Regions from separate parts of the Cupriavidus sp. 10L43_2 genome, predicted to be linked through region 1. Evidence: predicted binding sites of a transcription regulator. Region 1 holds the regulator's gene; the other holds the start of a gene.

Region 1 (5,917 bases):
CTGGCACGCCGGCACCTCGGTGGAAGCGGGTAAAGCATTGCAGCGCGATGTGCTCAATGGCAAGTCCCGGCGACTGCTCGGCTTGTTCCCGAGCGAGGCCGAGACTGTTGCCGCAATCAAGGAGGCGGTGCTGCTCGAAGCGAAGTGGCATGGCAGTCGATAAGGCAGGCGAGGCCGGTTGAAATTTTTTGTGCGGAATACTAGCCATCCTCTGAAGATCCTTGTAGAATCTTGTTTTTCGTTGAACGGCAACGCCGGTTAGCGGAAGCGCCAGCGGCAAGCTGGCAAAACCTCTACGGTGGCTGTAGCTCAGTTGGTAGAGTCCAGGATTGTGATTCCTGTCGTCGTGGGTTCGAGTCCCATCAGCCACCCCAAATTGCTTAACAAAACGGCCACTTACTCAAGTGGCCGTTTTGCTTTTCTGCGCGCCGTTGCTACCCGCTCAGCGAGCACTCCCGTCCTGATTCCCCTCCGAGAAATAGTAGAGATGGGTGTTGTCCGGCGCTTCGGCGTGGCGACGAAATTTTTCGCTGTCCGATTCGGCGCTGGCCTTGGCCAGTTCCGCGGCTTGTCGATAGGGCATCGGCTCCTTGTCCTTCTCGACCTCCAGCAACCGCGTCTGCTCATTCACGCGCACGCTGAACCGGCCCAGGTTGTAGAACAGGTACATGGCGTAGAGATTGTCGAAGTCGCGATAGGCCCCTTGCTCCCTGCGGAAATCGAGCGACAGGACGGAGGGGAAGCGGTTGGGCAGGTCCTTGAATGCCACCTTCTCCTCTTCGCGAGGTTCCACATAGGTGGAGCTGCCGTACTTCTTGTACAGCACTACGTCCATACCGTATCCGCGCTTGCCCCATTCCTTGATCAGCTTCATCGCCATCTCCGTGGGAATATTCGCGGTCGCGGCGGCCACCACGCGTCGCCCGGATAGGACTTTGGGGCTCTTTATCGTCAAATTTTTGTAGCCGGCGCCGTACTTGAAGGCGGCGCCGATGGTCTTGGCGCAGTTCAGGCGCAAATAATCGTATTGGATTGTGCCGCTGTGATATTCGGTGTCCGTTGCCCGCCGATGGTAATCGTCGTTGATGCGGCGGAAGTAATCGACCAGCGACTGTTTTTCCTGCGTGGGCACGCCGTAGACCCGCACACCGATCACCGACCGCTTGTAGATCTCGCCATAGTCGAGGCCAAACATCGTCGTTTCCGCGATGGAGGAGGCCGTCTTGAACAGATATTCCTTCTTTGGGATGCCCGCCATCAGATTGGCGGTGTAAAAATCATTCTCGTGCTTGGGCGTGCGGTCGGCGTAGAAATTTGCCGAGTAGACAATGTCGTCGCCGAGCGTGTCGTCACGGACGCCCAGGGCGATATGGCCAGCCGATCCGCCCTTCGATGTCCCAAAGCTGATCAGTAGCTCCAGGTCGTAGGGCTCTTCGCGAAGTAGGTCGGTAATCTGATCGATATTGGCGGGCTCGGGGCCACCCTTGCTACCGAACTCAGCAGCAACCCCCGGCCCCGAAATCAGTGCGGCGATGACCAGGAGCCATGCCGCCAGGCTTGTCCTCATTGCGTCCCTTATATCGTCAGCCAGTGTCCGTCGATCCTTCACCCAAAGAATAATCGTTGATCGGCCCATGTGCCGGAAAACCGTCGGGGGCGTGGATGCACTGGGCTTTGTTCCCGGATCATGTGCGACAGCCCACATAGTGACAAGTTTTCGAGAATGATTTTCGCTACGCTTCACGGCGGGCCAAATGGTCTAATCCATATCATCTAGGCAAATCACCTATACGAAGCGCGAGGTCATGCCGTGGCGGAGCGAATTCGATTCAACCCTGATGTAGCACTGGCGGCATTTTCCAGTGTGATTCCGATGCCGACCTTGGCTGCCATTAACGCGGCTATCGATCGATCCTTCGGCGAACAGCCCGAGCGTGCCGAGCCATTCGCAATGGCTGAGTTACTACGTCGCAATGAAGCCTTCCGCAAGCTCGAGGAGACGGTGTGCGCCGAGACTCGGGCCATGGCCACCACGCTCCTGAAGAAGTCGCTGCGTTGGGAAGCGTTCCACGTGATTCGTTGTGCCAGCACGTCTACGCGCAACGAGAGCCATTGCCGCCACTACGATTCGCATCTGCTGACGCTGCTGATTCCGCTGAAGCTCGCCCCCGATGGCGTTTGCAACGGTGATCTGCTGGTTTATCACCCGCCACGGCTGGCGGTATCCACTGTGGCCAATGTTTTTTGCAAGCTTCGTCATGGCATTCAGCGCAATCTGCCGTTTCACATCAGAAAATGGCTGACGCTACGGGATCTGCGCCGTGGCCGCTGCAACCGCGTGCCGGTGGAGCCGGGCAGCGTCTATGTCTTCAACGGCTTTGTGCTCCAGCATGCCAACCTTGATGTGGAAGTTGGCGAGCGCCGGTCGTTGCTGATTCACTACTACGACCCTGGCTACTCGGCGGGTCTGAGCGGGACCGTGCGGGGCGTGCGTATGCTGTGGGACCGTCTGCGCAAGAACATGACTGGCATGTATCCTGGTACCTGATCCAGCCGGGGAGGGCGAAAAAAAACCGGCACTCGGCGGGGTCGACAAGTTCCGGTTTCGCGCATCGGCGCCAATGCGCCAGTACTACGGATGCGCGCCATCGAGTGTAAAGCACCTTTCACGATGAATTAAACGTTCTCTTAATTTCACGTGGTGGGCTCGCAACTGCACTAGTTATAATGATTTGGGCGACGCGGATCCGCCGCTAGCGGTTCATGCGTCCAGTTTGTCGGGCATATCCGCAAGTTCCAGCATCCGGCAGATTGCAGCCATGCTGCCGACCATCGTACGACGCTGGGCGCCCTGGTAGACGCGCACGCCCTTGGTTTGGCGGAACGGCACGGGCTTGACCGGGCGGCGGGAAGCGGTGTGATTGACTGGCAGCATGGCGGCACCTCGAAGTTTGCGACAGCAGGAGTCCACGCCCGTCGTCCGGAGAGAACGGGGCGGCGTTGGCAATGCGAAACTGGGGACCAGGACAGGCGGCCGCCCGTCCGGTCTCGGAAGTCAGAAGCCCGAGGAGCGGATTAGCCCGACGGCGATGCCTTCCAGCGAAAATTCCTCGCGGCCGGCCTGCACCACGATATTCTCGAAATCCGGGTTTTCGGCGATCAGCTCGATCATGTCGCCGCGCCGCTTCAGGCGTTTGACGGTCACATCGTCGCCGATCCGCGCGACGACGATCTTGCCGTTGGCGGCTTCGCTGGCTTTCCTGACGGCGAGCAGGTCGCCGTCGAGGATGCCGGCATCGCGCATGCTCAGGCCCCGCACGCGCAGCAGGTAATCAGGTCGATCATCAAATACCGAGGCGTCTACCTGGTACTGACGGTCGATGTGCTCTGCGGCAAGGATCGGGCTGCCTGCGGCCACGCGGCCCACGAGCGGCAGCGTTAGCTGCATCACGCCGGCCATCGGCAGCGAGAACTGGTCCGTCATCTCCGAATCGCTACGTGCCACCTTGAGGCGGATGCCGCGCGACGCGCCTGGCGTCAGCTCGATCACGCCCTTGCGGGCCAGCGCTCGCAGGTGTTCCTCGGCAGAGTTGGGCGAGGAGAAACCGAATTCGGACGCGATCTCGGCACGGGTCGGCGGAATGCCGGTGTGCCGGATCGTGTTGCGGATCAGGTCGAAGATCTGCTGTTGCCGGGGTGTCAGGGTCGCCATGGGTCGCCGGTCTCTCGTGGTGCCGAAGCACTGTATGTTTAAACAGTATGCTGTGATTTTATACAGTATCGAGTGAAGTGCAAGCACAATTTGCAGTGGCGATGTGGGGCATGCGCGACACCAGGCGGACTCCAGTGCGCCCGGCGACACGGGTTTGCGAGAGCGGCGGCCCTCGGCGTGCCACAGTTACAATCGCCTGCACCACCCGCTCACTCGCTCGATTTTCTCGCTATATGTCTACGTCATTGCCCCGCATCGTCGTGCTCGCCACCGGCGGCACCATCGCAGGCTCGTCCGCCAGCCCCGCCAGCAGTGCGCAGTACCGCGCGGCCACCGTGCCGGTCTCGTCGCTGATCCAGGCCGTGCCTGCGCTGGGCGAGGTGGCCCGTGTGGAGACGGAGCAGGTGGCCCAGATCGACAGCAAGGACATGGCCTTCAGCCTGTGGGCGACGCTTGCCGCACGGGTGGCGCATTGGGTCGCGCAGCCCGATGTGGTGGGCGTGGTGATTACCCACGGCACGGACACGCTTGAAGAAACGGCGATGTTCCTGCACCTGACGCAGCGGAGCGCGGTGCCGGTGGTGCTGACCGCGGCAATGCGCCCGTCCACGTCGCTCTCGGCCGATGGTCCGCTGAATTTGCTCGACGCAGTGCGCGTGGCGGCAAGCCCGGATGCGCGCGGGCAGGGCGTGCTCGTGGTCCTGAACCAGGAAATTCATGCGGCCCGCGATGTCGCCAAGGCCCATACCTCGGCGGTCAATGCGTTCACGTCGCCGGCGGGCGGGCCAATTGGTTTCGTGCAGGATGCCTACGTGCGCTTTGGACGCGCGTTCGCCCCCGGCGACGCGCCAGCGCTGCCCGTGCCTACGGCGTGGCCACTTGTCGAAATCGTGGCGAGCTATGCCCAGCCGGGCAGGGTGGCCGTGGATGCGATGGTCTCGGCCGGCGTAAAGGGGTTCGTGGTGGCGGCCACCGGCAATGGCTCGGTTCATGAGACGCTGGGCGACGCGCTCGCCGATGCAGCTGCGCGAGGCGTGGCCGTGGTGCGAAGCTCCCGCACGGGCGCCGGCCATGTGGCGGGGCCGGCACGCCCGCGCCTGGCCTCGGGCGAATTCGCCTCCGCCGGCAATCTCAATCCGTACAAGGCGCGCGTGCTGCTGCTGGTGGCGCTGGCGGCGGATGCGTCGCTTGGCACCGATCCGGCTCGCCTGCAGGCTGTTTTCCGACAATACTGAGAGATTCCCAGCGTCCTGCCGGGATGCCGGCTTGCGTGCTGGCCCGGAACCGGGCTATACTCGCGGGCTATTCAACCTTGCTACACCGGACATGGCGCCCGGGTGGCTACATCCAAAAGGAGCGTCAATGCGTCATTACGAAATCGTATTTATCGTCCATCCGGACCAAAGCGAACAAGTGCCGGCGATGATCGAGCGTTACAAGCAGCTCGTCACGTCGCAAAACGGCCAGGTTCACCGCGTGGAAGACTGGGGCCGCCGTCAGATGGCCTACATGATCCAGAAGCTGGCCAAGGCTCACTACGTTTGCCTGAACATCGAATGCGGCAAGGAAACCCTGGCCGAACTCGAGCACGCCTTCAAGTTCAATGACGCCGTGCTGCGTCACCTGATCGTGCAGACCAAGAAGGCCGAGACCGCTCCTTCGCCGATGATGAAGGAAGTGCAGCGCGAAGAAGCCCGCAAGGCCGCGCAAACGACCACGGAAGGCCAGGCTGCCTGAATGCAGTCTGCGGTGCCGGTCGTGGCAGGCGAAATCCGCCACGGCAGGCCAGGTAGCGAGAGCGGGGGAGCACAGCGGTGAACCAGTTAAGGCTGACCGCCACCCTCGCGGAGCGCGATGCGCTGCGCTACACCCCGGCCGGTGTGCCCGTCGTCAACTGCATCCTGCAGCATGCCGGCGAGGTCATGGAGGCGGAAACGCCCCGGCAGGTGGAATTCGCCATCGCGGCGATGGGGATCGGTCCCGTCGGCCAGCGTCTGGAGCGGTTACCGCTCGGCACGCTGCTCGACTGCGAAGGATTCCTCACCCGCAGGCACCGCAACAGCAAGGCACTCGTCTTTCACATCACTGGATGTAAAGCATTCGTAAAGGATTGAATCATGGCATTCGTCAAACGTGACAACAAGAACAAGAAGCGCTTCCAGCAACAGAACCCGCTGTTCAAGCGCAAGCGCTTCTGCCGCTTCA
Region 2 (5,917 bases), on a different contig from region 1:
AGGTCGATGCCATCCTGGATGTGGCGGCTTCGGCACCCGCGCTGGCCGTGCTCGACGTGGCGAAGCAGAAGAACAAGATCGTGGTGTTCTCCGGCCCCGGCAGCGAGCGCCTCACCAACGACCTGTGCACGCCGGTTTCGGTCCACTACGCCTACGACACCTACGCGCTGGCCAACACCACGGCCAAGGCCATGGTCCAGCGCGGCGGCAAGACGTGGTTCTTCCTGACCGCCGACTACGCGTTCGGCCACACGCTCCAGCAGTCAGCCACCACGGTGGTCACCGAGGCCGGCGGGCAGGTGCTCGGCGCCGCGCGCCATCCGCTCAGTACCAGCGACTTCGCCTCCTACCTGCTCCAGGCGCAGGCGAGCAAGGCGCAGGTGGTGGGCCTGGCCAACGCGGGCGGCGACACGGTCAACGCCATCAAGGCCGCCTCCGAGTTCGGCCTGACGCGCGACGGCAAGCAGCGCATGGCCGGACTGTTGCTCTATATCAACGACATCCACGCGCTCGGCCTCAAGACCGCGCAGGGGCTGGTGCTGACCGAGGCGTTCTACTGGGACATGAACGACGCCACGCGCGCGTGGTCGCGCAAGTACTTCGACAAGGTCAAGAAGATGCCGAACATGAGCCAGGCAGGCGTCTACTCCTCCGTCACGCACTACCTGAAGGCCGTGCAGGCGGCCGGCACGGACGAGACCGCGCCGACCATGGAGAGGATGAAGGCGATGCCGATCAACGACTTCTTCGCCAAGAACGGCCGCATCCGCGCCGATGGGCGCATGGTGCACGATATGTATTTGTTCGAGGTCAAGACGCCGGCCGAGTCCAAGTATCCGTGGGACTACTACAAGGTGCTGGCCACGGTGCCGGGCGACCAGGCGTTCATCCCGCCGTCGAAGTCGCAATGTCCGTTGCTCAAGGGCAGCCGCTGACGGAGCGCTGAGGGGCGCTTGACGCCCCAATTGTTCAAATCCCGGGACAGTCTGTCAGCCCAGACGCGCTTCTCCCGTTCCTGATCCCTCGTTACATTGCAGTCGCCGCCGGCACGCCCGAGCCCTTACGGGGTGCGCGGGCGGCGACCATAACAAGGATCACGAACGCATGAAGACCCGTCTCGCCTGCCTGGCCACGCTGGCCATCCTCCCTGCCCTGCCCGCTGCTGCCCACGCCCAGGGCAGCATCACGCTCTACGGCGTCGTCGACGCTGGCGTGGAATTCCTGACCCACGTGCCGAACGCGGCCACCGGCGGCAGCAACAACGTCGTGCGGATGTCCGCCGGCAACCTCTCCACCTCCCGCTGGGGCCTGCGCGGCGCCGAGGACCTGGGCGGCGGCCTGAAGGCCGTCTTCACGCTGGAAAACGGCTTCGACCTCGACACCGGCAGCGCCAACCAGGGCGGCCGCATGTTCGGCCGTCAGGCGTTCGTCGGCCTGCAGAACCAGTACGGCACGCTGTCGCTGGGCCGCCATCAGACCGTGCTGTACGACTTCTCGCTGGCCTATGACCCGATGGCCATCGCCACGCGCTACTCGGTGCTGATGCACGACAAGTGGATGTCCGGCCGCGCCGATAACTCGGTGAAGTTCACCGGCCAGACCGGCGCGCTGTACTACGGTCTGTTCTACAGCACCGGCTACGACAGCAGCGCCGGCGGCGAGGTGCCGGGCGACTACAAGGCCGGCCGCAACTTCAGCGCCAGCGTCGGCTACACGGCCGGCCCGCTGTCCGCCCGCGTGGTGTACGACGAAGTGCGCGGCAGCACCGTCGCCACGGACGACAACCGCGAGCGCCGCGCCACCCTCGGCGCCAGCTACGACTTCGGCCGGGCCCGTGCCTTCGCCGGCTATCGCTGGTACTACGGCGACTTCGCCAGCAGCTCGCTGCGCACCAACCTGTACTGGATCGGCGCGAACTACCAGGTCACGCCGGCCATCACGCTGACTGGCGCGGCCTACTACACCGACGTGCGCAACAGCGGCGGCGACCCGTACAGCTTCGTGCTGTCTGGCACGTACGCGTTCTCCAAGCGCACCGACCTGTACACCATCGTCGCCTACGCCCAGAACCGGGACGGCTCGGCCATGGGCCTGTCCGGCTTCGGCCCGTCGCTGAACCGCAGCGCCAGCACCCTGACGGCCACAACCGAACAGGTGGGCGCCGGCCAGAACCAGTTCGGCGCCATCGTCGGCATCCGCCACCGCTTCTGAGCGCAGCGGCCACGCTGAAATCCACTTGACGGAGACTTTCCCTTCGTCTTTGGGCCCGCCTTGGCGGGCTCTTTTTTGGATCAGGCCGCAGAAAACGCCCGCCGGGCGTTATGCCGGTGCAGCCGGGACAAGCCCGTACCTGGACATGACTGCGATCACGGCGCACCAACTCACAGCGGCCGCCCCTTCCCTACGCCTCTCCGCCAAAATACGCCGCAATCCGCGCCAGTTTGTCCGGGTTGCGTTGCACGTGGATGCGGGCGATGCGGTCGCCTTCGACCACAAAGGTCTGCGCGGACTCCAGCGCGCCGTCGAAGTAGCGCAGCAGCGCCCATTCGCCATTGAGCAGCACCAGCCGCACCCGGAGGCCCTCGCCGGGGAATCTGAGGCGCGTGGCGTAGAACAGTTGCGCGATGCGCCGTGCGCCTTCGAGCGGCTTGGGGAAGGTCTGGACCCTGCCGCCGCCGTCGCCGGCCAGGGTGGCGTCGTTGGCCAGCAGCGCCTGGATGCCGGCGAAGTCGCCGCCCTGCATCGCCTGGGCGAACGCCTGGACCATGTGCCGATGGGTGTCCGGGGACACCGCGAAGCGCGGCCGGTCGTCGCGTAGCTGGGTTTTTGCCCGGCTGACCAGCTGGCGGCAGCTGGCCTCGCTCTTGCCGATCACGCGCGCCACCTCGTCGTAGTCGTTGTCGAAAACCTCGCGCAGCAGAAAGGCGGCGCGGGCCTCGGGCGTCAGGCGCTCCAGCAGGAGGAGGAAGGCGACGGAGATGTCGTCGGCGCGCTCCTTGATGGCCTCGGGGTTGTCCGGGCTGTCCGTGATCAGCGGCTCGGGCAGCCAGATCCCGGTGTAGTGCTCGCGCTGGATCTTGGCGGCGCGCAGGCGGTCGATGGCGATGCGGGTGGTTACCGAGACCAGCCAGGCTTCGGCATTTTCGATTTCCGTCTGGTCAGCCGTGTGCCAGCGCAGCCAGGCGTCCTGTACGACGTCCTCGGCCTCGGCCACGGCGCCGAGCATCCGGTAGGCAATCCCGTGCAGGCGCGGGCGCAGCTTGTGGAAGGTGGCGGTGGTGTCGTCCATGATTCGATGCGAAAAGGCGGCTGGCAGACCGCCATGGTGGCCACGCGTGCCGGCCCAGCGCAAGAACTTTCAAGCATTTTCCGACGCACACCTTGAAAATTCCGATGCACTGTATATATTTACAGTAACTGTATGAATGAACAGTATATCGGAGTGCGGAATGGAACACCTGATCCACCTGATCCGTGTGCAGAACGAATATGACCGCCAGGTGCTGGTCTGGCTGCGGGGGCGCATTGGCGATGCGGCCCTGCTGTCGGCCGCGCGCCGGGCCACCGTCGACGACAAAAAGCCTTATCTTTCAACGATTTGCCGCCTGATCGGGATTCGGGCGCCGTCGCGCCGCGCGCTGGCGGATGAGGCTCGCAAGAGCCATCGCGCGGTGGGCGAGCGGTATCTGGAGCAGATCCGCGAGATCCTGGCCCGCCCGACGTCCGGCCATGAGAAAGCCGGGCACGAGGCCCGGCCACAAGCGGCGCTGTTCTAGATCGCCTAGGCAGCGTCTGATCCGGGCTCAGGCCGGCAGTTCGGTCACGCGCATTGCGGGCGTGATCTGGAGCGGATCGGTCATCAGCTCCAGCACGGCCGGCTGGCCGGCGTTGCGGGCGCGTTCGAACGCCGCCGCAAAGTCCTCTGTCTTCTCCACCCGCTCCGCCCATGCGCCGCAGGCGCGCGCCATCGCCACGAAATCAGGGTTGGCGATGGTCGTGCCGCTCTGACGGCCCGGGTAGCGCTTCTCCTGATGCATGCGGATGGTGCCGTACATGCGGTTGTTCACCAGGATCACGATCAGGTTGGCGCCATGCGCGGCGGCCGTGGCGATCTCCTGCGGATACATCAGGAAGCAACCGTCGCCAGCCAGGCAGACCACGGTCTTCTCGGGCGCGCGCAGCTTCGCGGCAATCGCGGCCGGCAGGCCGTAACCCATCGCGCCGCAGGTGGGCGCCAGTTCCGTGCGCGGACGCTTGTAGGCATAAAAGCGGTGCAGCCAGACCGTGTAATTGCCGGCGCCGTTGCTGAGGATGGCGTCTTCGGGCAGCACCGCGTTCAGGTGCGACATCGCGGCAGCCATATCCACCCCCGTCAGTTCCGCATGGGGCTTGGGCGGCGTGACGAAGGCCTCGTGCTCGGCCCGGGCGCCGCTGGTCCAGTCCTTCCATCCGATAGAAGCCGGCGCCGGCAGCGCGGCCAGCATGGCTGCCGCAGGCACCACGCCCGAATGGATCGGCAGTGCCGACTGGTAGACGCGGCCCAGCTCGCCGCTATCGGCATGGATATGCACCAGCTTTTGCTTCGGGCGCGGGACTTCCAGCAGCGTGTAGCCATCGGTGGCGATGTCGCCCAGCCGGGTGCCGACCGCCACGATCAGGTCGGCCGTGCGCACCCGCTCGGCCAGCTTGGGGCTCACGCCCAGGCTCAGATGGCCGATGTAGTGCGGGTCGCGGTTATCGATCACGTCCTGCCGGCGGAAGGCGCAGGCCACGGGCAGGTTCCATGCCTTGACGAAGGCGGCGAAGTCACGCACTGCCGCGTCGGTCCAGCCGGCGCCGCCGGCGATCACCAGCGGCTGGCGGGCCTCGGCCAGCGCGGCGGCCAGCGCCCGGGCATCCTCGGCGCGCGGGGCGGCCGCCACGGTGCGGTACGGCTCGGCATCGGCGCAGTCCACCAGATCGTCGAGCACGTCTTCGGGCAGCGCCAGCACCACCGGGCCGGGCCGGCCGGACGTGGCCACCTGGAAGGCGCGCGCCACCATCTCGGGAATCCGGGCCGGATCGTCGATCTCGGCCGCCCACTTGGCCATCGTGCCGAACACTGCCGCGTAATCCACCTCCTGGAACGCCTCCCGGCCCTTGTGGGCGCGGGAGATCTGCCCCACGAACAGGATCATCGGCGTGGAGTCCTGCTGGGCGATATGCACGCCGATGCTGGCGTGGGTGGCGCCCGGCCCCCGGGTGACGAAGCAGATGCCGGGGCGGCCGGTCAGCTTGCCGTCCGCCTCGGCCATGTTGGCGGCGGCGCCTTCGTGCTTGGTGACGACGAGGTCGATGGCCGGCTGGTCGTGCAGCGCGTCCAGCACGTCCAGGAAGCTCTCGCCGGGCACGCAGAAGATGCGCTCCGTGCCATGCAGGCGCAGTTGGTCCACGAGGACACGGCCGCCGGTGCGGGCTTGGGAGGATGGGGTTTGAGCGGTCATGACGAAAAGTATGGACAGGATCGGAGGCGGCGCCAAGGTGGAGCCAAGCAGGCGCCAGACCCGAAGCAGGCGGCGATGACAGCGATTTTTCCGTTTGACGGGCGCCGCCGCGGGGTCTATCGTGCATTTCTGTTATGCGTTTTATGCAAGGCAGCCCGCCTCGCGCCCGTGTAGATTGGCTACCGAGGCGATGCTGCCATGACAGCGCGCCCGCCCGCGACACCTGACGGCCATCCCGGCCGTCCCATAACAATGCTCGCGAAAACAGGAGACCATGCAATGTCCTTCCCTCATCGATTGATGCGGCCGGCCCTGGCCGTGCTTTGCCTTGGATGCATGGCGGCGGCCCCACTGGCGCAAGCCCAGTCCGCCGACCAGTACCCCAGCAAGCCGATCAACTACGTCGTGCCATTCGCGGCGGGCGGCACCACGGA

What was found. The regulator LexA, encoded in region 1, represses DNA repair genes until DNA is damaged. The targets are predictions, from matches to a motif close to ACTGTATNNNNATACAGT.
Region 2: a site for LexA is predicted at 3,398-3,415, ahead of AC1DEL_RS02605 (CppA family protein). Genes of this name have one in related genera too.

Annotation. Positions count from the first base shown of each region.
Region 1 is NZ_JBFTJE010000006.1:4,265-10,181, reverse strand. Features, by position in the region: gene AC1DEL_RS10570 (hypothetical protein) at 1-163, shown strand, start outside; tRNA gene AC1DEL_RS10565 (tRNA-His) at 299-374, shown strand; gene AC1DEL_RS10560 (hypothetical protein) at 443-1,567, opposite strand; gene AC1DEL_RS10555 (hypothetical protein) at 1,811-2,548, shown strand; gene AC1DEL_RS10550 (hypothetical protein) at 2,762-2,935, opposite strand; gene lexA (transcriptional repressor LexA) at 3,056-3,712, opposite strand; gene AC1DEL_RS10540 (asparaginase) at 3,904-4,947, shown strand; gene rpsF (30S ribosomal protein S6) at 5,075-5,449, shown strand; gene priB (primosomal replication protein N) at 5,527-5,826, shown strand; gene rpsR (30S ribosomal protein S18) at 5,830-5,917, shown strand, end outside.
Region 2 is NZ_JBFTJE010000002.1:59,884-65,800, reverse strand. Features, by position in the region: gene AC1DEL_RS02620 (ABC transporter substrate-binding protein) at 1-935, shown strand, start outside; gene AC1DEL_RS02615 (porin) at 1,105-2,211, shown strand; gene AC1DEL_RS02610 (RNA polymerase sigma-70 factor) at 2,402-3,289, opposite strand; gene AC1DEL_RS02605 (CppA family protein) at 3,459-3,776, shown strand; gene AC1DEL_RS02600 (thiamine pyrophosphate-binding protein) at 3,804-5,483, opposite strand; gene AC1DEL_RS02595 (Bug family tripartite tricarboxylate transporter substrate binding protein) at 5,763-5,917, shown strand, end outside.